3 regions of the Bradyrhizobium sp. USDA 4454 genome follow, and region 2 is predicted to be linked to each of the others. Evidence: predicted binding sites of a transcription regulator. Region 2 holds the regulator's gene; each other region holds the start of a gene.

Region 1 (7,674 bases), 1.1 Mb from region 2:
CACTGCGGCCTAATATTCGGCCGGCGTCGCCTGCATGGGATAGTTGATCTTCTCGATGTGGATGCTGCCGTCCCTGAATGGGCTCGAACGCACGGGCGTACTCCATGATCCTGCGGGCAGCTTTCTCGAGGTCGGAGTAGGGGCGGTCGCCAGCGTATTTCATTCTCATTTGGCTTTGGTTGACGGAAGCATCAAAGCGATTTTCCATTCGATATAGTCGAAGAGCCCGGCCCAGTGGTGAACAAGCTTTCCGCATTGCCGGCAGGCAAAGGACCCGGACGTGTTGGTGTGGGTCGCACTCCGCTCCTGGACCGCTGAATAGAGGATGCCGCAGTCGGTACAGCTAAAATGAATGGTGACGAGGGGTCCCATAATGGCTGCAAAACCATCGAACTCGCTTAGGGTTCCTCAAACCGGCCGAAGCGTCGCTTGCCCCGTTGCTCTTCATCTAGAGAGACCATGAAGCGCTGGAGTAGGTCAGGGAGAAATCGCAAGGCTGCTTGTTAGAGAACCGAAACAAAAAGTCAGGCTGAACCCGCGTCTATTCGGTAGCTGTTAGGATCTAAAGTGCTCTGTCCGCAATCCGCTTGAACCCCAATTGAACGAACCAAGAGAGCAGGGCGCGCCTGCCTTCCTGGATGCTCGTCGATAGTCCTCTTTGCTGCAGCGATCGCTTGCCGCGTGCTTTGATAGGTCATTGTTCTGATGGTTTGGCCGCCCCCTAGAGGCGCAATCTCAACCAAGAACCCGCCGCCGGGTTGCTCGACGACCACCAGCCGGTTCGCTGAATATTCGAGATTGCCTCTCACGTCCGTTGGTCCTGTTCCGTGTCAAATAAACAATTGCAAGGGGCGCAGAGTTCCTGCCGAGTGAGCATCCTTCGTTGCGGCGCCGCCGCAATTCGTCATCGCTCTGCCGGCCACCAGGTCGGCGGGTTCATCGTGCAGATCTCGTTCGTCCGCAATGCCACCAGATGGCTGCACTTGAACGGATGGCCGTTCCGGCGCGAGCACTCCTTGCAGCGCATGTACCGTTCCAGCTCGTGGATCGGTGTCCACTTTGGGCGCCTCACGATGTCGACGGCGACCGTCTGATGGGTGTCGCAGCGAGGCACTTCACCTCGAGATAGCGATATCAATGGTGCTGGTGACCGGCCTCGTTGGTGCGGCGGCAGATATTGTCGGTGCGGTCCCCCGTGCGCCGCAATTCGGCTGGGATGGCGCAGCAGGTTGGCACGGTTGGGGGCCACGGTGGGCTAAGCTCGGTGGTTCCGCCGGGCATGGGGTCGGCTGGCGGCCCGTCCCGGTGCTCGCGAAATGGGCGGCCGTCCGACCGGCGGTCATCCCGGGACCGGCCGTCGCTAGGTGGGCCTGATATCCGACCTGGTTGCTGGCGGTGGAAAGAGCGCAACGTTGCCGCCCCGCCGCCCTCCGAGCAGACGCAGTTCGCAGGGGCTGTCACCACCGCGCGAACCGTCTGCAAGGCCGCCCGAACGAGCCGGCGGGGTTCGCAGCAGCAGACAGCAGGCGGTTTGCCGCGCTCTGCGGCATCAGATCGCCGGCGGTTGGGCCGGACTGAATCCTCAAAGCTTCATATCCTGGTCGCTGACAACCATGATGACCTTATCGCCGGGTGCGGCACTTCCGGGATATTGCTTTCGTACCTGATGGAGCAACCGCGCAGCGCCTGCATCCTTGTTCAGAGCCAGGGTGTGAATCTGACGCAGAAGTGCTTCCCAGCGCGTCATTATCACCTGGTCCCCGTCGAGCTCGATTGCGATATCTTCATTTGCGACCTTGCGGAACAGATGGGCAGGCGAGGTCTGGCGCGCCGCTTGCCGCGGCCGGCCGTTTGGATCGCCGGACTGGCCCTTCTTGAACCGGCCTCCCTTCGGCGGATTCCGATACCCGGTTGTCATCTCGGAGATTCCCGGGGTGTGACAGTTGTTCCCCGCGGTCGGCCGCGGCGTTTTGCCTTTTTCACGACAGCCTCTACTGTATTGGAAAGATTGCGGCAGGTTGCAGCAAAATCCGAAACAAAAGAAGGCAAAACTCCGGGGCACGATGGCACGGAACGTAAGCTCCAAAGCCGACCTTCGTGGGTGATCGTGAGCGGGCTGAAGATGGCGTTGCGGGAAGAGCTGGACTGACCTCGGCAGTGTAGGACGGAGTCCCGCAATCGCGAGGTCAGGCGTCTTCGCGCCGACAATGACGCGCTCGGCTGAATGCCAGGCGATGACAGTCCAAGGCCATTCCGGCAGATCGCGCCAGCAAGCAGCAGACAAGTGTGTCGCAAGCGGATGCTGATTCCCGATGCTCCCTGTTATCTTGGAGGGAATTCCCTGTTCTCGGAAAATCTTTCCCTGCTAGAATTCGACAAAGCTGCCTGCAACACTGGGTGTTCCGGAAGGAAGGGCCTTTGGATGCACCCAAATGCAAGGATTTCCTGAAAATCCCCTATTTGCAGGGAATTGGCGCGGAGATCGGGTTGCGGATTCTTCTTAGTTCGGCATCAGCACCGCATCGACGCGGCGGCTGCTTCTCGTGCTGATGATGATGGCGCCGTTGCGGATGGCAAATCGCGCGCCGACGAGTCTTGGAATCTTTTCGGTCAGCGGTGATGGCAGCGGAATCATTCCGCCGGTGACGGGATCGCCGACGTTGATCGGCGGCCCGCCCGCGCCGGCCGAAGGCGCTGCCTTGATGTACTCCTTGATCAATAGAGTCTCTTCCCGCGACAGATTGAGTGCGGCCTGCTCGCTGATCGCCGCTCTCTTTTCCGCCTCGGCCTTGTCCCGCGCTTCTTCCTGTTGCGCGGCTTCGCGCTTGGCTGCGTCCTGTTCGAGCTTGGCGAGGCGCTCCCGCAGCGGCACGAGCTCCCGCCGCAGCATGACGATCTCGGATTTCAGCGAAGAGTTCTGACCAAGCGCAATCGCTGCGGCAACGCAGGCAACGACCGAAATCAGGCTGAGACATGCAACGGCAAGTCCCGTCACCCCGACGCGATTGACCGTTGCCCGATCCGGCACGTCGCCCGCCGAATGCCGACGCCGCGCCCGGGCAAATCGCGGCATGCTGCTGCCGAGCAATGTCAGGAGACGCGACAGCCGGGAATCGTCCGGGCCCGCAGCGTGAATCGAGCCGAAGGCCGGTTCGAGGACGATCGGGGCTTGCGCGGACAGATCGAGTGATGCGGCCGAGGAGCCGGCGTTCGAGGTCGTGCGGTCGGCCAGGTCGTCATCCCTCACGCGAGGGAACCGGCGTTCGATGTCGCTGGCCTGGTCGACACCAGCATCGCTGGTCGCATCGGGCGCGTTGGCTGCAACGGCCTCCAGCAGCTCGGTCTGCCGTTCCATGAGTGCCTGCTCGTCGAGTTCTTGCGCGCTAAGCTCCTGCTCGGCGCGGGAGGCTTCAAGCGAGCTCCATAGCGCAAGCCCGGATTCCGTGATCTGCAGCCCGGCCTCATTGATCGAAGCCCATCCGGATTGGAATACGTCGGCGTCGCCAAGTTCCGACGAACGCTTCAACTTCGTGGCTGCATCGCCCGCCGCGATCATGCGCTTAACCTCGCGACTGACCTCCTCGAGCGGGATCCGCTGTTCCGGTCTTGCAGCCAGCACACTCAAGATCGCCAGATTGAATCTCATGTGGCGCCTCTCGATGCCCCATCAGCCGGTCGTGCAGCCGGCCGCCTCCCGTGCCGACCTCGGTCAGTCAGGGAGTCAAGCGAACTGTAACGGCTCCCCGAGGGGCAAACAATCCGGCTCCAGGCGCACGACCGATGGATAAGTCTGTCCGCCAACGGACCGCGTCGCGATCGGGGTCGCGCAAGCTGTTCAAAGAAACTCGCGAAGCCTGGAGAGCTCGATCACGTGCTCGGGGGACAGCACCTCGGGGACGAGCGGAGGCTGTGCCTTGGTCCGGATCTCATAGAGATGCCGCGTCTTCTCGGGCTTGTCCATGAAATCGCGAATGCATTGATCGAGCGTTGCGTTGACGACCATATAGGGCGCGCGATCCTCTCGCCTGGCGTTGTTGAGAGACGGCCATTTGTAAAGGGTGGCCGCAGCCTGGAAGTCCACCTGATGAGAGTGGTCGGTCATTCCAGGATATCTACCTGAAAAAGCCTGCCCGTCAACGCACGCCGGCAAGCGAGCGAACCGCTGCGGCAATCTGCGCGCATTGTGCGTCGTCGCGAATCGTCGAACGGCCGTCGCTGCGGCTCGCTCTGATTTGCTTCGATTGCCGCGGGCAGCGGTCTCGATCTCCAGCGAGCCGAGATCGGCGTCGACGGAGAGAGGCCTGCCGAAGAACAGGCCGGCCGATTGCTTCGCGCGGCGAGCGCACGAGAAGGGAGGACAAATTCCACGTTGACTGGAATCTGATTTGTTCCTATTTTGTTCTTTCGGTCGGGGCAAGCGTAAGCGGGGCGAGATGGCAGCCGCAGCCACCATTCTGCACGCGGACCTCGATGCATTTTACGCGTCGGTCGAGCAGCTGCTTGATCCGTCGCTGCGAGGCAAGCCAATCGCCGTCGGGGGTGGGGTGGTGCTTGCCGCGTCGTATGAGGCCAAGGCCTTCGGCGTCCGCGGCGGTATGTCGGGTCGGGACGCGCGCGAACTGTGCCCGCAGCTGATTTTTGTCGACGGCCATTTCAGGGATTACCAGCGGCTGGGCGACGCGGCCATCGACGTGCTCGGCGATTTCACGCCGCTGGTCGAGCGCATCTCGATCGACGAAGCCTTCGCCGACGTTGCCGGCTGCACGCATCTGTTCGGAACGCCGGCGGACATCGCCGCGACGATCCGGCGGCGCGTGCGCGCCGAACTCGGCCTCCCGATCTCCGTGGGCGTCGCACGCACCAAACATCTGGCGAAGATCGCCTCCCAGGTCGCAAAGCCCGACGGGCTTGTCGTCGTCGGCCCCGACGCGGAGCTCAGCTTTCTGCACGAACTTCCGGTCGAGTTGATGTGGGGCGTTGGGCCCGTCACCAGAACACGGCTGGACGCGATCGGCGTTGCGACGATCGGTCAACTCGCGACATTGTCGGAACGCTCGCTGACGCGGTTGCTTGGTCCGGCGGCAGGCGCGAAGCTCGCCGCGCTGGCCTGCAATCGCGATCCGCGACAACTCGTGCCGCATCGGCGCGCGCGATCGGCGGGGGCACAATCGGCGCTCGGCCGCAAGCCCGCGACCATGCAGGTCATCAGGCCGACGCTGTTGCATCTCGCCGACCGCGTCGCGACGCGGCTGCGGGCGAAATCCCGGCCCGGCCGCACCGTGACGGTGCGGGTGCGCTTCGCCGACATGAAATCGGTGACCCGCGCGATCACGCTCGATGCGCCGGTATGCGCGACGGTGATCCTGGCGCGACTCGCCGAGGATCTGGTGCGTGCAACCCTTGCCGATCATCCGCGCGAGCGGATCATTTCGTTGCTGGCGATCTCGGTGTCGCACCTCGAAGAGCACTGGGACCTTGCGCTGGAGCTTCCGCTCGGATTGGCCGATGACGCGCTCCGTCCCGGGAGTCCAGCTGGGATCGCGCGCTGGGCAGCGGACTGTGCGATCGACAAGATCCGCGATCGCTTCGGCTGGGAGGCGATCGGATACGGCTCAGCCGCGCTGGAGGCGGTTCGCTCGGTACCTGACGCGTTCCGCATGCTTTCCGAGAAGGAGCTATAGAGCGTGATCCGGGAAGTGCGAAGCGGCTTTGCGATAGATCACGCTCAACAATAAGCTAACGCGCGATAATGCCGCCCTAAGCAGCCGCAGGGCGTATGAATGACGGCCTGCCGAAGAAGACGGTGTCTTGCTCCTGGCGCAGCGCGTCGCACATTCGGCCTGCCGGAATCTCGACGTCGTCATATCCGAGCACGTGGTCTCGCGGAATGTTCCGCCGCAGACGGCAACCTTCTGCAAGACCGATCGGAAGAAGGCGCTCGGCGTGAGCGACCTGCGCGTTCTCGCACAAACCGTAGGTCATGTAGTGGCCAAGCCCGTCGAGGATTTCGCCAGCCCTGAGATCCCGCTTCGCGGCTGCAACCACATCGACACACGGCGAGCCGAGCGGAGCGATGGCTGCGTCCTTGAAGATCGCCGCGCGTGCAACCGTGAACGGGACTTCAAAGTGACAAAGATGATAGGGCCAGTAGAAGCAGTAGAGGGGGCCTGCTCCCATCTTGTAGAGCGACAAATAGTGCTTCTCGACCGTATCGTTCGTCGTCCCAAGTACGAATATGCCTGGGTTTGGCATCGCTCCCACGCAATAGTCCACGATGCCAGGACCGTCGAGAAGCTCATCGACCGGGTACCAGTTGACCGCTTCCTGGATCGGGGTGCCGGCCTCGACGACCGGGCCGTGCATTCCGCGCCGCGCGACCCGCATGCCCGTCGCATTGGCAACGATCGCGTTCTCGAAGGATATCTTGGTGCCGTCAGCGAAAGACGTGACCATCGGGGCCTTCATGCCCCATTTTCTGGCAAACCCTTCCTGGGTCGTGGGATTGCGGTAGGGATCGTGCAGACCCTTGATGTTCCCGCACAGCACGGGCCTGATACCCAGTCCCTTGACCCACCGGTACAGATTCATGATGACGCCTGGCTGGTCACCTTCCGTGTTGGTGATGACGACCCCGGCGCGGTCGGCATACGTCTTCAGGATCGGGCCGAGAGTGCCGTCCAGTTCGGCATTCATCATGACGACGTGCTTGGTCCGGGCGATCGCCTGCATCACCACGCCGGCCGCGAATTCGATCGTGCCGGTGACCTCTAGAATCAGATCGATCCCGTCCGCGTTGCAAAGAAGCATTGGGTCGTCGGTGATCGCGCGCCGGCCCCGGGCGATGCAGTCGTCGAGTTCGTCCACGCGGCGCACTTGCGTGACGTTGCTCTCTCCGGATTCAGCGTAGGCCTTGCGGGCTTCATCGATGTGACGATTGCAGATCGCAGCGAGTTCGATGCCCTTGGTGTACTGCAGCATCTGGCGCGCGATGCCTTTGGCCATGAACCCGGCGCCCACCATTCCCACCCTGATCGGGGTGCCGGCGCGTTGCAGCCGCTCGAGCTCGCGGTCGACGATGAACATGCTATCTACCCCTCATCGGCCGTCGCGACGAGCCGGCGCTCGTCCACAAAATCAGGCCAGCTGCAGTCCTTTTCCGAGATGACGGCGGGCTCGGCGGGCCACTTGATGCGAAACGCAGGATCATTCCAGCGCACACCCCGCTCGGCGGTCGGCGTGTAGAACTCGGATACGAGATACGTGACCTCGGTCTCGTCCGCGAGCGTCAGAAAGGCGTTCGCGCATCCCTTCGGGACGAGGAGCATGCGATAGTTTTCGGCACTGAGCTCGACCGTGATGTGATGCATGAACGTCGGCGAGTCAGGCCTCAGATCGATCAGAACGTCGTGGACGGCGCCGCGAACGCAGCGCAGGAGCTTGTCTTCCTGATAGGGCGCGACTTGGTAATGGAAGCCGCGCAACGTATGCTTTTGGCGGTTGAAGGAGATGTTCATCTGGGCGATCCGGTTGGGCAGGCCGTGTTCGTCGAACTCCTGGCTGCACCAGCCGCGGGCAAAAAACCCGCGGCTGTCGGCTCGCTTTTCCAACTCTACCGTGCGAGCGCCCTTAATTTCGGTGGTTTTGAAAATCATCGAATCCTCCGAGACTTAGGGT
Region 2 (7,674 bases):
TGCTGATTTCCGCCGATGGCCGCAACGTCGCGGTCCGCGGCGGCGACGGGCGGTTGCACCTGATGCATAGCGCCAAGGATGCCTTTTTGGTGAAGGAGTGGCTGGCGGCGGACGCCGATGCGCGGGCGGCCACCGATGCATCGCTCGGCGAGGGCGTCTCCTGCGATCCGAGCGGCTGCGTGACGCAAGGGCCCGGCGATGCCTTCGTTGCGCTGGCGAGCCGGCCGGAGGCGCTGGCGGATGATTGCGAGCGCGCGGCGCTGATCGTCACCGCCCGGCCGGCGCCGCATGGCTGCGCGGCCTCGGTGGTCGACGTCGAGCGGTTGCGGCGTCACGGCGCGCTGGCGCTGCGGCGGACCCGTGACGGCTACGCCATCGATGCGGTCAAGCCCGGCGGGATCGACCGGCCGTGGTCGCCGGCGGTTCCCGGCGACGGCGATGCCGAGACGACGCTCCGCGCCCCCGCCGCCGCGCCACGGCCGGCCGTCGACGCCACGCCGGCGGAGAGCGATGTGCAGGGGGAGGATTAGCCGTGGTCCGGCGAGGGGCTGGCCGGCAATTCGAACAGGCCGAGATGGTATTCGTCGGAATCGGGGCCGGCGTCGGGCTTCTTGACGAGGGTGAAGGACGCCTCGGGAAACTGCTCCCAGACCTTCAGGTCATCAGCCGTCACCGTCAACCAGCCGAACCGGAACATGTAGCGGCCCGGCTCCGTGACGCGTCCAGCCTTTTGCCATGTGACCTTATCGACCACCGAGCAGGTTTCCGTGAGCGCACATCCTCTGCGCCCGATGATGCGCCAAGGTGGCCGCCGACGCAAATCTCCCGCCGCGCCCCGGAACCGGTGTCCGGGGTCGCTCGAAATCCTTTCGGTCACTCGCCGCTCGGTCATCCGGCGGCGACGATGCGTTCAACCCAAAAACAGCGACGTAAATGCGGAGGGCCGCCGCTCCACGACCTTCGGCTTCTGCGTGACCGGCGGATGCAGTGCCGGCAATTGCAGCACGCTGACGCGTTGTCCCTCGACGAGCTGGGTCACCAACACGTGGCTGCCGTCGGGGAATTCGACCGCGTCATGATGACGATCGGGCACGTCGGGCTCGACTTCGTTGAACACGCCGACGCGATAGTTCAGCGTCTTGGTCCAGATCCAGCGGCTGTCATAGCGAACGTTCTCGGCGAAAGCGAGCTCGGTGCCCGGCAGCATGCAGACCGCGACAGTCGGATCGTTCTCCGACGCAAAGCCGCGGGTCGACGTGCCGCGGAAGGTCGTGGTGATCAGCGTCTCTCCGACAATGGCGGGGCGCGATGCCACGGCGTGCAGACTATAGTCACACATCGGATGGCTCCTCAAATGGAGGTAGCGACCCGTGCCTCTCTTTGAGGCATGGGCCTCTACCAGAGTGGACGATAGCGAACGAGTGTCAGCTCGTTTCTGGGCGATTGTACGACTCGCCCGCGACCGCCTCAATCACAAACACGCGACACTGCGCGAGAGGTATCGGAGCGCATCGGGCAGACCGCATGCTGCGCTATCTTGCAAGGAACGATCCGATGTGACGCTCGTTCCTCGCCGCCGCAAGTATTTGCAATCAAGTATTTGCAGCTTAGTACTTGCGGTAGAGCCCGATCAGCTTGCCCTGGATGCGGACCCGGTTCGGAGGCAGGATGCGCACTTCATAGGCGGTGTTGGCGGGCTCCAGCGCGATCGATGCGCCGCGGCGGCGGAAGCGCTTCAGGGTGGCTTCCTCCTCGTCGATCAGCGCCACCACGATGTCGCCGGTATTGGCGACGTCGTTGCGCTGGATCAGCGCCATATCGCCGTCGAGGATGCCGGCATCGACCATCGAGTCGCCGCGCACCTCCAGCGCATAATGCTCGCCGGAGCCGAGCATGTCGGGCGGTACGCTGATGGTGTGGCTGCGGGTCTGCAGCGCCTCGATCGGGGTACCGGCGGCGATCCGGCCCATCACAGGGACCGCGACCGGACGATTGCCGTCATCCTCGGCGACCGGCGGCGTAGAAGTGCGCTTGCCGAGGGTGCCTTCGATGACGCTCGGGGTGAAGCCGCGGCGGCCGTTGCCGCCCCCGGCCGACAGCTCAGGCAGCTTGATGACTTCGATGGCGCGGGCGCGGTTGGGCAGGCGGCGGATGAAGCCACGCTCCTCCAGCGCAGTGATCAGGCGGTGGATACCGGACTTCGAGCGCAGGTCGAGCGCATCTTTCATCTCGTCGAATGAGGGCGGGACGCCGGCCTCTTTCAGACGTTCATTGATGAAACGCAGAAGTTCGTACTGTTTGCGCGTGAGCATCTCGAGTATTCCCCCGGTTGATAGCGTCGTTCGATTCCGAGACTCTTCAGTGGGGCCTGCAGGCCGGGCCTGACCAGGGGAGCTTGGTGCTTGTTGCAAGCGCTCCCGGGCCGCCTCCCGATTGTAGACACCAGTACTCGAAACAAATCATGAACGGACACTATATGTTCGATATGTGTTCCGCAACCACTTAATTTCAGGTGAACGCGCCCGGCGGCGCCCGATCGGCGCGGTGAGAAAATCCTATTCGGGCAGCATCAGGATCTCGCACTCGCTGCCTGTGGCAGTCGCGGGCGCGAACGGCGGACGCACGAGAAGTGCCCGTGCCGCAGCGAGATTCCCGAGCAGCGAGGAATCCTGCTGCATCACGGGCGTTGCGATCAGCGTGCCGTCGTCGCGCGCCTCGAGACGCGCGCGCAGATAGTCCTCGCGCTGGTCGTTGGCGGCGAGGTTGCGGCCGAGCACGGCCCTCGCGCGGCGATGATGAATCGCTGTTCGGCCGCTCAATGCCCGAATCAACGGCACCAGAAACAGGAAGGCGCAGACATAGGACGACACCGGATTGCCGGGCAGGCCGATCACCCGCATCGCCCCGAGCCGGCCGTGCATCATCGGCTTGCCGGGCCGCATCGCGATCCGCCAGAACGCCATCGCGACGCCCTCGGCCTCCAGCGACTGCTTGACCAGGTCGTGGTCGCCGACCGAGGCGCCGCCGGTGGTGATCAGGATGTCGGCGCCGGTATCGCGGGCCCGGCGGATCCCCGCCGTGGTGGCCGCAACCGTATCGGCGGCGACCCCGAGATCGACGGTCTCGGCGCCTTCGTCGCGGGCCAGCGCCCGCAGCGCATAGCCGTTGGAATAGACGATCTGGCCGGGTCCGGGCTGCGAGCCCGGCATCACCAGCTCGTCGCCGGTCGCCAGCACCGCGACCTTCGGACGGCGGCGGACGGCGAGTTCCGGATGGTTCATGGCGGCGGCCAGCGACAGCGCCCGGTCGGAGAGGCGGCTGCCGGCCGAGAGGAGCACGTCGCCCTCGCGGAAGTCGACCCCCGCGGGGCGGATATGCCGTCCAACGGCGGCTGGCTCGGTGATCGTGATGTGGTCGCCGTCGACGGCGGTGTCTTCCTGGATGATGACGGCGTCGGCGCCGTCAGGGATCACCCCGCCGGTGAAGATCCGCACCGCTTCGCCTGCGCCGACCGTGCGCTCGAACGGCCGGCCGGCGGCGACTTCGCCGATCACCTTCAGCCGTGCCTTCAGGTCAGCCGCATCGGCGGCGCACACCGCATAGCCGTCCATCGCCGACATCGGCTGCGGCGGCTGGGTGCGCCGCGCGGCGAGGTCGCGCGCCAGGGTGCGGTGATAGGCGGCATCGAGCGCGACCATCTCCTCGGGCAGCGGTTCGGCGCCGGCAAGGACGGCGGACAGGGCATCGGCAACCGGCATCAGGGCCACGCTCGGAGCTCCTCAAGTCCAGGGTTCAAATCCCAAGCGCGGTCAGCGCCCTTGCCACGTCATCCGTCGATGTCACGTGGACCGCATGAAGGCCGCGCGCCCGCGCGCCTTCGATATTGGCAGCCAGATCGTCGAAGAACAGGATCCGCGACGCCGGCACGCCGATGGCTTTTACCACATGATCGTAGGCCTCGGCGTCGGGTTTCCGATGGCCGATGCTCGAGGACAGGAACACGGTGCGGAAATGGCTCAGCAGATCGGCGTGGACAACCGAGAAATGCGCGACATGGGCCGGATTGGTGTTGGAGAATGCATAGAGCGGCATCCGCTTCGCCGCGGCCGCGAGCAGGGGAGCGATATCGGGCATCTCGCCGGCGAAGATAGAATTCCAGCCTTCGAGGAACTGCGCGTCCGTGAGGTCGATGTCGAGTGTCCGGCGCAGGTTTTCGAAGAACGCGGCATCGTCGATCCGGCCGATCTCGTGATGCTTGAAGCTGTCGTCAACGACAAAGCGCGTGGCGAGGTCCGAAGGTGAGCAGCCGGCATGCTGCGCCCAGTGCGCCATCACCTTGTCAAAGTTGATGTCGAGCACGACGCGGCCGATATCGAACAGCAGCACGTCGACGGAATCGGGGGAGAGGTGCGAGGTCATTGCGTGAAACCATGTACGAAAATTGCGGGCAGCCGGCAATGTCCCCGATTTCGGTGACGGGTGTGTGGAATTGCAAGGCGATGCATCCTTCGCGAGACCGGTCTCGCGCATACCGCCGTCGTCCCGGCCTTCGCCGGGACGACGGTGAGTTTGTGGCGCGGCCATTGAGTCATAAGTTAGCATTCTCGCGACATGATTGCCCGAGTCATGCTGTTCGTCTCGCCACTCTGAAAGCAGAGGGCGCAGGGAAAGCCGGGTGCCGATCGCACCCATGGGCCCCGAGCAAAAGGGTAGAAAGCTCGGGGGTAGGACCACAGGTGTAACCGGGAACAACCCGGCTTTCCCTGCGCGATGGGTTACGGCTTATACGTGCTCTCCCCGGCGAGACTGGGCTTTGTTGTCACCGTCTTCGCGACGCGCACCCGCGCAATCGGAAAAGACACCTACCACTAGGGCGTCAGGCCTGCACGACTTCGCCGTCCGCCTCATGCGCATTTCGTCGACTGCGCAATCGGCGTCCACCGCATCTCGACCCGCGTTCGTGACGACCGCGAAGCGCCCCTCGTGTCGGGCGAGACGTGCAGACCATACACCGAGTTTCGCTTCGGATAAAGCGAAATATTTTCATCAATCGGGATTGACAGGTTTTGGCTGAGTTGCCCGTCGGGTCGTCCTGTCGCAGGCTCAAGATGGCGCGCAGCAGGCGCAAGCAAATCCAGACTGCCGAACAAAGCGAAATTGTGATAATTTGATGCGCATCACCGGCCAAGGTTCTGTCCGTGGGCGTCGGTGGCCGAGAGACAGATTGCGCTCCCGCCTGCACTGCAAGGGAGCGCGCCGATGCCGGAAGATGCGCTTTTTGATCGCGCAGATCGTGCAATCGCGGAGAGCAAGCGGCTCGTTGACGAGCTTCGCGAAGCCGTTTGGAAGGCGGAACGACTAGACCGTAACCTGCAATACCTGCACTGGCGACGCTTGGAGGATGAAGCCGAAGCGCACGCACAGATCCACAGAACGCGGTAGGGCTCGCAACCAGACAAATATGACGACAATGCAACCTGGATTCGCTGCAAGGAGCCGATGCGGCGATCCTGGACCGTGAGGGAAACACAAGAGGCCATCTTGAAAGTTCGCAGCCAGATGGAGCAACTGCCTTCTGGCCGGTTGTTGAAGAGCTGATAGCCGTCCTCGTTCGATGTTTTGGTGGTCCATGTTCAGGAGTGAGCGTGATGACGGGCCATTGGTGGGGCATCTATCGAGTGAGCAACCAAAAATTGGCGTCCGCCAAGGAGAAAGCCTTATATGATGCGGCGGCAGCGACGGCCATCAACGTTCTCAGAGAGCCGCTTCCGGACACGTTCCTAGGACGCAAGCATTACGATCCGGTGCCATTGCCGGAAGAGATCGAGCTCGCGCCAATACAATGGCCTGTGCGTCTAAGCGTGCTGCTAGGGTCCCAAGCCTTCATCGAGGGCGACAGCAGCATCAGCATAAATGACGAGGAATGTGGACGGCTTGAACGCCGAGCTCAGTTGCACCGGGCCCGCGCCGGGAATTAGGACAATCTCGCTGACATTGCTACTTTAATGCGATCACTGGAGTTGGGCCGACACTGCACGCATGTTCGGGTTCAGTCACGCGGACGGTGTTGAGTTCATTGGCCTGGCGCCGATCTCCTTCGTCGCGCTGATCGTAGGCGTGAGTGCGCTGTGATCGGTTGAACCTGTCTATCTCAGTGGATGGACCGAACCACCTTGGCCCCGGCTAGTGCCCCCTCGCTGGGGTCGCTTCTTGTCGGGCGAGATCATTGCTGAGGGAGCGCGCGTAATGCGTGGCTAGCATGACGATCAGGACCAGCACCTGCTACAACGACAGCACCTGTTAGGAACGACAGCACTTGGTGCCGCGTATTGGAGAATGAGCGCCACCCAACAGGAACGGTAGGGTTGGCGTTTCCGGTGCCCCTGGCTCTGTCCCCGAGTCAGGGGCACACCTTCGTGGTCTTCAGGGGCGTCTGCAAACGTGCGCCGTTGCCGGCTCTGCACAAAATGGACTGCTCGGACAACATCGAGCGTAGGCCCGAACATTCTCCGGAGCCAGGGGAGTTGACGGCCGGCCATGCGCTCTGGCCGGATCTTCGCATTCTCCGGGTTTCGCATTCTAATGCGTCGTGGGCGGCGCGATCGTTTCGATGACCTGCAAGTCTTCTTTCCGCACGATCACCCGGCGTCCTGTCTCAGCGGCAATCTTTTGAGCCACTCTTACCGCAGCATCCTCGTCCGCCAGTTCGAGCATGATGATGCTGCCTTTCCCTGAGAAGGCGTCAGGGTTTGAAATGTTGATGATGAACAGGGGTCCTTTCGGGACGATCATCGCAGTGCCCCAGCCGGCGGAAGTCAGGATCGCATTCACGCGATCCTCCCAAGTGTTTCGAGCGCCGGCGACACCGTGCAACCCCGACCAGGTTCCCGCCTTAACTTAGTTAAAGTGCGTGATTGTCATGCAGTCGCCGATGCAATCAGTCGTCCATGCAATCATCGTGGCCATCGACCGGTACGCCGCAGCGGATCGCGTCTGGGTGTCCGTCCGCTGACGCGCCCGGGCTTTCTTGCTTGCAACTCGCCGGATTCACTTGCTCGGATGCTTCTCGATGGTCGCCTTGGCTCTCGCGATCGCCTCTTGGGTGCTCTGGAAGGTTTGCGTCCTGATCGACGGGCCGCCGGCAAGAGGTGTGATCTCAACCAGGAAGCCGCCGCCTCGCTGCTCGATGATCGTCAGATGATGACCCTGATATTCGATCCGCTCGACTGACATGTCCGATGCCGTTGGACGATGGATGCGCGACGGCCCTACGAAGGCAGCGCTGCTCCAGGGGTTGCAAGGAATTTCTCGATCTCGAGTGCGCGCCGCGCTTCAAGTGACTTGCTCAGCATGCGTTCACGTTCAGCTCCGGGCGGCAAGCTGCTCGCCCTGATCCGCGCTGTTTCGGCAAGCTTTAGCAGTCGGAAGGTCAGGGACGTCGTTTGCTTAACCCGATTTCGTCGTTTCTTTTCCATGGCGTCGCTCGCGCGCAATCTCCGAGCGAATTCGGCCACCAACGGCGTTGCATGACATCCACATAGGTTAATCCGGCGCTAGCGGAATTTTTGCCGCGGGCAGGAACCAACCGGCGCAAGTGCATCGTGCAATCTGAGTGCGTAGGCCGCGAATAGGACATGGCTTCTGACATGCATAGTTGAATGCGGCCGCCGGCAG
Region 3 (7,674 bases), 220 kb from region 2:
ATCGAGCGCGTCAGGTCGCCCTTGGTCACGGCGGTGGCCACTTCCGCGATCGCGCGCACCTGCGAGGTCAGGTTGGCCGCCAGCAGGTTGACGTTGCCGGTGAGATCCTTCCAGGTGCCGGCCGCGCCGGGCACGTTGGCCTGACCGCCGAGCCGGCCCTCGACGCCGACCTCGCGCGCCACGCTGGTGACCTGCTCGGCGAAGGTCGCGAGTGTCTCGGTCATGTTGTTGATGGTGTCGGCGAGCGCGGCCACCTCGCCCTTCGATTTCACCGTCAGGTTCTGCTTCAGGTCGCCGTTGGCGACCGCGGTCACCACCTTGACGATGCCGCGCACCTGCTCGGTCAGGTTCGCTGCCATGACGTTGACGGTGTCGGTCAGATCCTTCCAGGTGCCGGCGACCCCGGGCACCTCGGCCTGGCCGCCGAGCTTGCCTTCGGTGCCGACCTCGCGCGCCACGCGCGTCACCTCGCCGGCAAAGGCGTTGAGCTGGTCCACCATCGTGTTGATGGTATTCTTCAGCTCGAGGATTTCGCCCTTCACGTCGACCGTGATCTTGCGCGACAGGTCGCCGCGCGCGACGGCGGTCGTCACTTCCGCGATGTTGCGAACCTGGGTGGTCAGGTTCGCGGCCAACAGGTTGACGTTGTCGGTCAGATCCTTCCAGGTGCCGCCGACGCCGGGCACCACAGCCTGGCCGCCGAGCCGCCCTTCGGTGCCGACCTCGCGCGCCACGCGCGTCACCTCGGCGGCGAACGAGCGCAGCTGCTCGACCATCGTGTTCAGGGTGTCCTTGAGCAGCAGGATCTCGCCGCGCACGTCCACCGTGATCTTCTTCGACAGGTCGCCGCCGGCGATCGCGCTCGCCACCTCGGCGATGTTGCGGACCTGCGCGGTCAGGTTCGACGCCATGAAGTTGACGTTGTCAGTCAAATCCTTCCAGGTGCCGGCGACGCCGGGCACCTCGGCCTGGCCGCCGAGCTTGCCTTCGGTGCCGACCTCGCGTGCCACGCGCGTCACTTCGCCGGCAAAGCCGTTGAGCTGGTCGACCATCGTGTTGATGGTGTTCTTCAGCTCGAGGATTTCACCCTTCACGTCGACCGTGATCTTGCGCGACAGGTCGCCGCGTGCCACGGCAGTGGTCACCTCGGCGATGTTGCGGACTTGCGCGGTCAGATTGCCGGCCATCGAGTTGACGTTGTCGGTCAGGTCCTTCCAGGTGCCGGCGACCCCGGGCACGTTGGCCTGGCCGCCGAGGCTGCCGTCGGTGCCGACCTCGCGCGCCACGCGCGTCACCTCGCCGGCGAAGCGGTTGAGCTGGTCGACCATCGTGTTCAGCGTTTGCTTCAGCTGAAGGATCTCGCCGCGCACGTCGACCGTGATCTTGCGCGACAGGTCGCCGCCGGCGATCGCGGTTGCAACTTCGGCGATGTTGCGGACCTGGGCCGTCAGGTTGCCGGCCATCGAGTTGACGCTGTCGGTCAGATCCTTCCAGGTGCCGGCGACGCCGGGCACCTCGGCCTGGCCGCCGAGCTTGCCGTCGGTGCCGACCTCGCGCGCCACACGCGTCACTTCGCCGGCGAAGGCGTTGAGCTGGTCCACCATCGTGTTGAGCGTTTCCTTCAGCTGAAGGATTTCGCCCGAGACGTTCACCGTGATCTTCTTCGACAGGTCGCCCTTCGCAACTGCGGTCGCGACCTCGGCGATGTTGCGGACCTGGGCCGTCAGGTTCGACGCCATCGAGTTGACGCTGTCGGTGAGGTCCTTCCAGGTGCCGGCAACGCCGCGCACCTCGGCCTGGCCGCCGAGCTTGCCCTCGGTGCCGACCTCGCGCGCCACGCGCGTCACCTCGCCGGCGAAGGCGTTGAGCTGGTCCACCATCGTGTTGATGGTGTCCTTCAATTCGAGGATCTCGCCGCGCACGTCGACCGTGATCTTCTTCGACAAATCGCCATTGGCGACCGCGGTGGTGACGCCCGCGATATTGCGGACCTGGGCGGTCAGGTTCGAGGCCATGAAATTGACGTTGTCGGTCAGGTCCTTCCAGGTGCCGGCGACGCCGAGCACGTTGGCCTGGCCGCCGAGCTTGCCTTCGGTGCCGACCTCGCGCGCCACGCGCGTCACTTCCGAGGCGAAGGCGTTGAGCTGGTCGACCATGGTGTTGAGCGTCTCCTTCAGCTGAAGGATCTCGCCGGACACGTTCACCGTGATCTTCTTCGATAGGTCGCCGCCGGCGATCGCGGTCGCGACGTCGGCGATGTTGCGGACCTGCGCGGTCAGGTTCGAGGCCATGAAGTTGACGTTATCAGTCAAGTCTTTCCAGGTACCGGCGACGCCGGGCACTTGGGCCTGGCCGCCGAGCTTGCCTTCGGTGCCGACCTCGCGCGCCACGCGCGTCACTTCCGAGGCGAACGAGTTGAGCTGGTCGACCATCGTGTTGATGGTGTCTTTCAGCTCGAGGATCTCGCCGCTGACGTCGACCGTGATCTTGCGCGACAGGTCGCCGCGCGCCACGGCGGTGGTCACGTTGGCGATGTTGCGGACCTGGGCGGTCAGGTTGCCGCACATCGCGTTCACCGAGTCGGTGAGATCCTTCCAGGTGCCGGCGACGCCGGGCACGATGGCCTGGCCGCCGAGCTTGCCATCGGTGCCGACCTCGCGCGCCACGCGCGTCACTTCCGAAGCAAATGAACGCAGCTGATCGACCATCGTGTTGATGGCTTCCTTCAGCTGCAGGATCTCGCCACGGACGTCGACGGTGATCTTCTTCGACAAGTCGCCGTTTGCGACTGCGATCGTCACCTCGGCGATGTTGCGGACCTGGCCGGTCAGATTGTTGGCCATCGAGTTGACGCTCTCGGTCAGGTCCTTCCAGACGCCGGTCACTTCCGGCACCTGGGCCTGGCCGCCGAGCTTGCCCTCGGTGCCGACTTCGCGGGCGACGCGCGTCACCTCGGAGGTGAATACCGAGAGCTGCTTGATCATCGTGTTGACGATGTTCGCCGACTGCAGGAATTCGCCGCGCAGCGGCCTGCCCTCGACGTCGAGCTGCACGGTTTGCAGCAGATCGCCCTGCGCCACCGCGGCGACCGCGCGGGTGACCTCGCGCGTCGGCCACAGCAGGTCATCGATCAACGTGTTGACCGAGCTCTCCATGTCGGCCCATGCGCCGCTGGCGAGGCCGAAATTGACGCGCTGGCGGGTCTGTCCCTCGCGGCCGACGACCTGTCCGACGCGCGCCAATTGCTGCGCCATGCGCTCATTGGCAGCCGCGATTTCGTTGAAGGCGTCCGCGATCTTGCCGTCGATCCCGAGATAGTCGCCGCGCATCCGGACCGAGAAGTCGCCGCCGCGCATCGCCTGCAGGGACTGCAGCAGATCGTGCGAGGAGTCGAGGCTTCCATTGGATGATTGGGCGCGGCGGGTATCAGCACGGGGACGAGGCGGCGAACCGAGATCGGTCATGGAATTTCCCCTACGCGCTGGCCAAGAATCCCGAGGATCCAAGGACTCGGAAAAGCCAGTGTGACCATAAGAATGACTGCCCTTGATTGATTCAAGCGGGAAAACGCCGGGACGGCAATTTGTGACACAAATCGAGTGCCTTAATCGTGAATGGAACCAAAAGTTCCAATCCGCAATTGGAACTTTTCGTGCAGTGTGATTGTGCAACTGCAAAGGGACGGCCGCGGGTTGAAGCGCGCGCGTCGTGCACCGACCAGCATCAAAACTCCGGTCGTGGAGCCAACCAACGGCTAGCGGTCAGCCGGCCAGCTTCGCCGCACCAATTGCACCCGCTCGATGCGGCTGCACTGCTCGCAGCGGTATTGGAGAATATCTCTGCCGTCATTGCCCGGAGAGCTGCTCTCGAGCCGCATCGTCCTGATGCAGCTGATGCAGGAGATCAGCGTCAGCAGCGGGCTGCGATCGTCATTCATCGATGCCCGCGGTGGCGCGGTCGGATCGGCGATCATGGCGCTGGGCGATGCTATGGTGTTGGCTCTCACCACAGGAAAATGCCGTCCCGCCCTCCGGGTTCCAGTCCGGAAACCTATTCAGGCGCGAGACCGTGCCAGGCGTCTGGCCGCGCCTGGTCCGGATCAGGTTCGCGCGGCGCCCTGGCCTGCCGCGGTCTTCCCCTTGCCGAGCTTGCTCCGGTCCGGCTTGACCGTCGCGCTCGGGCGATCCGCGTAGCTTCGGCTCAACCGCTCCCTGACCGTTGGCAGTCGATCGCCGCCGCCGGCCGCCTTCCACAGGCCAATCAGCTCGGCCACTTCGGCGCGCATCGCCATCAGCCGGTATGACGCTTCGCTGCAATCGAGATCGCGATTGACCTGATCCCGGATCGACGCCTCGATCAGGGTCATCTCAGCCCGCAACGTGCTGATCTTCCGGCGAATTTCGTTGATTTTGTTGTCCATGGCTTGTTAGAACGAAAATAGAACATATTGTCAAGTCACGATCCAGCAAGCGAGGTAAGCGATGGGCATGGCAGCAGTGAGATATGGCGGAGTTGCGGAGCGCCTTGGCGGGCTGATGACCCGTGCCCAGGGGCTCCGGTTGAGGAGCCTCGCCGAGGAGGCCTATCAGCCCGACCAGTACGCGCGTGACCTGACGTCCGAGGAGGCCGAACGGCGTATCAACGCCTTGAAGGCCGAGATCGCGCTGGCGGATTCTTTCTGAGCCGCCGACCCACCTCCCTCAAGCCTTCGATATGGCGGCGCAGCCAGTTCTGCTATTGCTGCTTCGTCTTTGGGGGAGCGTCACGTGCTGGAGTTGGAGAAGCGGTCGCCGCTGGCGTTCCCGATCGTGCTGAAGGACGGCCGCACGCTCGCAACCGTCGGCGATGCGGCGGACTATCTTTCAGCGCTGAGCCTCGATCAGCGCGAGCGCGGCTACTGGAAGACCGCGATCATGATGTTCAACAATGCCATGCGCGAACCGAGCTATCTGAGGATCGCAACGATGAACATGCGCTCGGCCCTTGTGTATGACCGGCTCGCCGACGACATTGGTCCCTGATTGTGCTGTTGCAGCTACAGCCGAATCGGCGGTCGCTGCGTAAGGCCCTGTCCGTTATGGCCGCAAACAAGGTAACGGCGGTACACGCGACGGCCGGATGCGCAACGCGCATCGGCCGCACTCTCGGGCCGCCTCGGAGGGCCAAGGCGGCCCATTTCTTTTCAAAGCAATTTTGTCTTTTCAGAGCAATTTTGCGCGGACGAACAGCGTCCGCAGCGCGTTGGTTGCTTGCACCGTCAGCATCGCGTTCCCGGCCGCCCGCTCCAGCGCAACCAACGCGTCGTCATGCAGTGAGCGGAACTCCATCCATTCGACCGCGCTGAGATTGCTAATGAAGCGGTGAGCCTGGCCGACGGTCGCAAGCGTCACCGTCTCGCCGTTGAGCCGCACCTTGAATGTCGCCTTCAGCGGCGTGTCGGATTTGGAAACGTCACCCATGGCGCGGTTGTGCGCCGGGCGGCGTTAATGTCAATCTAAATTCTCTGCTCCCGCGTCGCTGGGCTGGCTCCACGGAATCGCAATGTCTGTTAGCGTTTCGTGGGGGTGATTCGTGCCTGACCTTGCCAACACAGCCTATCTCGATGCGCTCAATTCCGAGCAGCGCCGTGCCGTCGAGCATGGCGTCGGCAAGGATTGCATCGTGGGTGCGCCGCTGCTGGTGATCGCGGGCGCCGGCTCCGGCAAGACCAACACGCTTGCCCATCGCGTCGCGCATCTAATCCTCGCCGGCGCCGATCCGCGCCGCATCCTGCTGATGACCTTTTCGCGGCGCGCCGCCTCCGAGATGGCCGGCCGCGTCGAACGGATCGCGCGGCGTGTGCTCGGCGATCGCGCCTCGGTCATGACCGACGCGCTGAACTGGGCCGGCACGTTCCACGGCATCGGCGCGCGGCTGCTGCGCGAATTCGCCGAGCGGATCGCGCTCGACCCGGCCTTCACGATCCATGATCGCGAGGACTCCGCCGACCTGATCAACCTGGTCCGCCACGATCTCGGCTTCTCCCGCACCGAAAGCCGGTTCCCGACCAAGGGCACTTGCCTTGCGATCTATTCGCGCTGCGTGAACGCGGAGATGCCGATCGAAGCCGTGCTCGGCCAGTTCTTCCCGTGGTGCTCCGGCTGGGCCAGCGAGTTGAAGCAATTGTTCGCGGCCTATGTCGAAGCCAAGCAACGGCAGAACGTGCTCGATTACGACGATCTGCTGCTCTACTGGGCACAGATGGTGACGGATACCGGGCTGGCCGAGGAGATCGGCTGCCGCTTCGATCATGTGATGGTCGACGAATATCAGGACACCAACCGCCTGCAATCCTCGATCCTGCTCGCGCTCAAGCCGGCGGGACGCGGGCTCACGGTGGTCGGCGACGACGCCCAGTCGATCTATTCGTTCCGCGCCGCCACCGTGCGCAACATCCTGGACTTCCCGAGCCAGTTCAGCCCGGCCGCCGAGATCATCACGCTCGACCGCAACTATCGCTCCACGCAACCGATCCTCTCTGCCGCCAATGGCGTGATCTCGCTCGCCAAGGAGCGCTTCACCAAAAATCTTTGGACCGACCGGATCTCGACCCGCAAGCCACTGCTGGTCACGATCCGCGACGAGGCCGATCAGGCGCGCTACATTGTCGAACAGGTGCTGGCCAACCGCGAGGAAGGCGCGCTGCTGAAGCACCAGGCGGTGCTGTTCCGCACTTCGTCGCACAGCGGACCGCTGGAGATCGAGCTGACCCGCCGCAACATCCCGTTCGTGAAATTCGGCGGCCTCAAATTCCTCGACGCCGCGCATGTCAAGGATATGCTGGCGTTATTGCGCTTCACCGCCAATCCGCGCGACCGCGTCGCCGGTTTTCGCATCCTGCATCTGTTGCCCGGCGTCGGGCCGGCCTCGGCGCAGCGCGTGCTCGACCACATGGCTGAAGCCGCCGATCCGATCGCAGCCCTCGGCGCACTGCCCGCCCCGCCGCGCGCCGGCGCCGACTGGCGGCTGTTCGTCGAGGCGATCGAGAACCTGCGCTACTCGGAATGGCCTGTCGACATCGAGCGCGCGCGGCTCTGGTACGAGCCGCATCTCGATCGCATCCACGAGGACAGCGAGGTGCGCCGCGCCGATCTCATTCAGCTCGAGCAGATCGCCGGCGGCTATCCGTCGCGCGAACGCTTCCTCACCGAGCTCACGCTCGATCCGCCCGACGCCACCAGTGATCAGGCCGGCGTGCCGCTGCTCGACGAGGACTATCTGATCCTGTCGACCATCCACTCCGCCAAGGGGCAGGAATGGAAATCGGTCTATGTCCTCAACGTCGTCGACGGCTGCATGCCTTCCGACCTCGGCGCCGGCACGTCGGCGGAGCTCGAGGAGGAGCGCCGCCTGCTCTATGTCGCGATGACCCGCGCCAAGGACGATCTGCATCTGTTGGTGCCGCAGCGCTTCTTCGTCCATGGCCAGGCCGCCAAGGGCGACCGCCACATGTACGCCTCGCGCACCCGCTTCATCCCGGAACGGCTGCTGCCGATGTTCGAGCGGACCAGCTGGCCACGGGCTGCGGCTGCACAAGCCTCGACCGCGAACCGAGCGCCGCCAATCGACATCGGCGCCCGGATGCGCGGGATGTGGCGCTGACGCCCGCCGGAAAGATTTTCAGGGCGACGCGGA

What was found. Region 2 encodes LexA, which represses DNA repair genes until DNA is damaged. Its sites were predicted from a motif close to TGTTCNNNNTGTGTTCNG; they were not measured.
Region 1: a site for LexA is predicted at 4,387-4,404, ahead of dinB (DNA polymerase IV). Genes of this name have one in related genera too.
Region 3: a site for LexA is predicted at 4,428-4,445, ahead of ACVIW0_RS19135 (DUF3072 domain-containing protein). Genes of this name have one in related genera too.

The regions. Positions count from the first base shown of each region.
Region 1 covers NZ_JBTRCN010000001.1:4,929,975-4,937,648, reverse strand. Annotated here, with positions in the region: partial or broken gene ACVIW0_RS23250 (hypothetical protein) at 905-1,134, opposite strand; gene ACVIW0_RS23245 (DUF5681 domain-containing protein) at 1,583-1,918, opposite strand; gene ACVIW0_RS23240 (hypothetical protein) at 2,501-3,646, opposite strand; gene ACVIW0_RS23235 (hypothetical protein) at 3,836-4,102, opposite strand; gene dinB (DNA polymerase IV) at 4,434-5,681, shown strand; gene ACVIW0_RS23225 (NAD(P)H-dependent oxidoreductase) at 5,758-7,083, opposite strand; gene rfbC (dTDP-4-dehydrorhamnose 3,5-epimerase) at 7,089-7,652, opposite strand; gene ACVIW0_RS23215 (GHMP family kinase ATP-binding protein) at 7,674-7,674, opposite strand, start outside.
Region 2 covers NZ_JBTRCN010000001.1:3,859,744-3,867,417, forward strand. Annotated here, with positions in the region: gene ACVIW0_RS18055 (ComEC/Rec2 family competence protein) at 1-530, shown strand, start outside; gene ACVIW0_RS18060 (hypothetical protein) at 527-754, opposite strand; gene ACVIW0_RS18065 (hypothetical protein) at 911-1,339, opposite strand; gene lexA (transcriptional repressor LexA) at 1,608-2,312, opposite strand; gene ACVIW0_RS18075 (molybdopterin molybdotransferase MoeA) at 2,556-3,767, opposite strand; gene ACVIW0_RS18080 (HAD family hydrolase) at 3,793-4,419, opposite strand; gene ACVIW0_RS18085 (hypothetical protein) at 5,260-5,442, shown strand; gene ACVIW0_RS18090 (hypothetical protein) at 5,649-5,978, shown strand; gene ACVIW0_RS18095 (hypothetical protein) at 6,580-6,831, opposite strand; gene ACVIW0_RS18100 (hypothetical protein) at 7,048-7,233, opposite strand; gene ACVIW0_RS18105 (hypothetical protein) at 7,269-7,475, opposite strand.
Region 3 covers NZ_JBTRCN010000001.1:4,081,007-4,088,680, forward strand. Annotated here, with positions in the region: gene ACVIW0_RS19120 (HAMP domain-containing protein) at 1-3,464, opposite strand, end outside; gene ACVIW0_RS19125 (hypothetical protein) at 3,755-3,937, opposite strand; gene ACVIW0_RS19130 (hypothetical protein) at 4,100-4,366, opposite strand; gene ACVIW0_RS19135 (DUF3072 domain-containing protein) at 4,488-4,682, shown strand; gene ACVIW0_RS19140 (hypothetical protein) at 4,767-5,021, shown strand; gene ACVIW0_RS19145 (hypothetical protein) at 5,202-5,459, opposite strand; gene ACVIW0_RS19150 (ATP-dependent helicase) at 5,572-7,641, shown strand.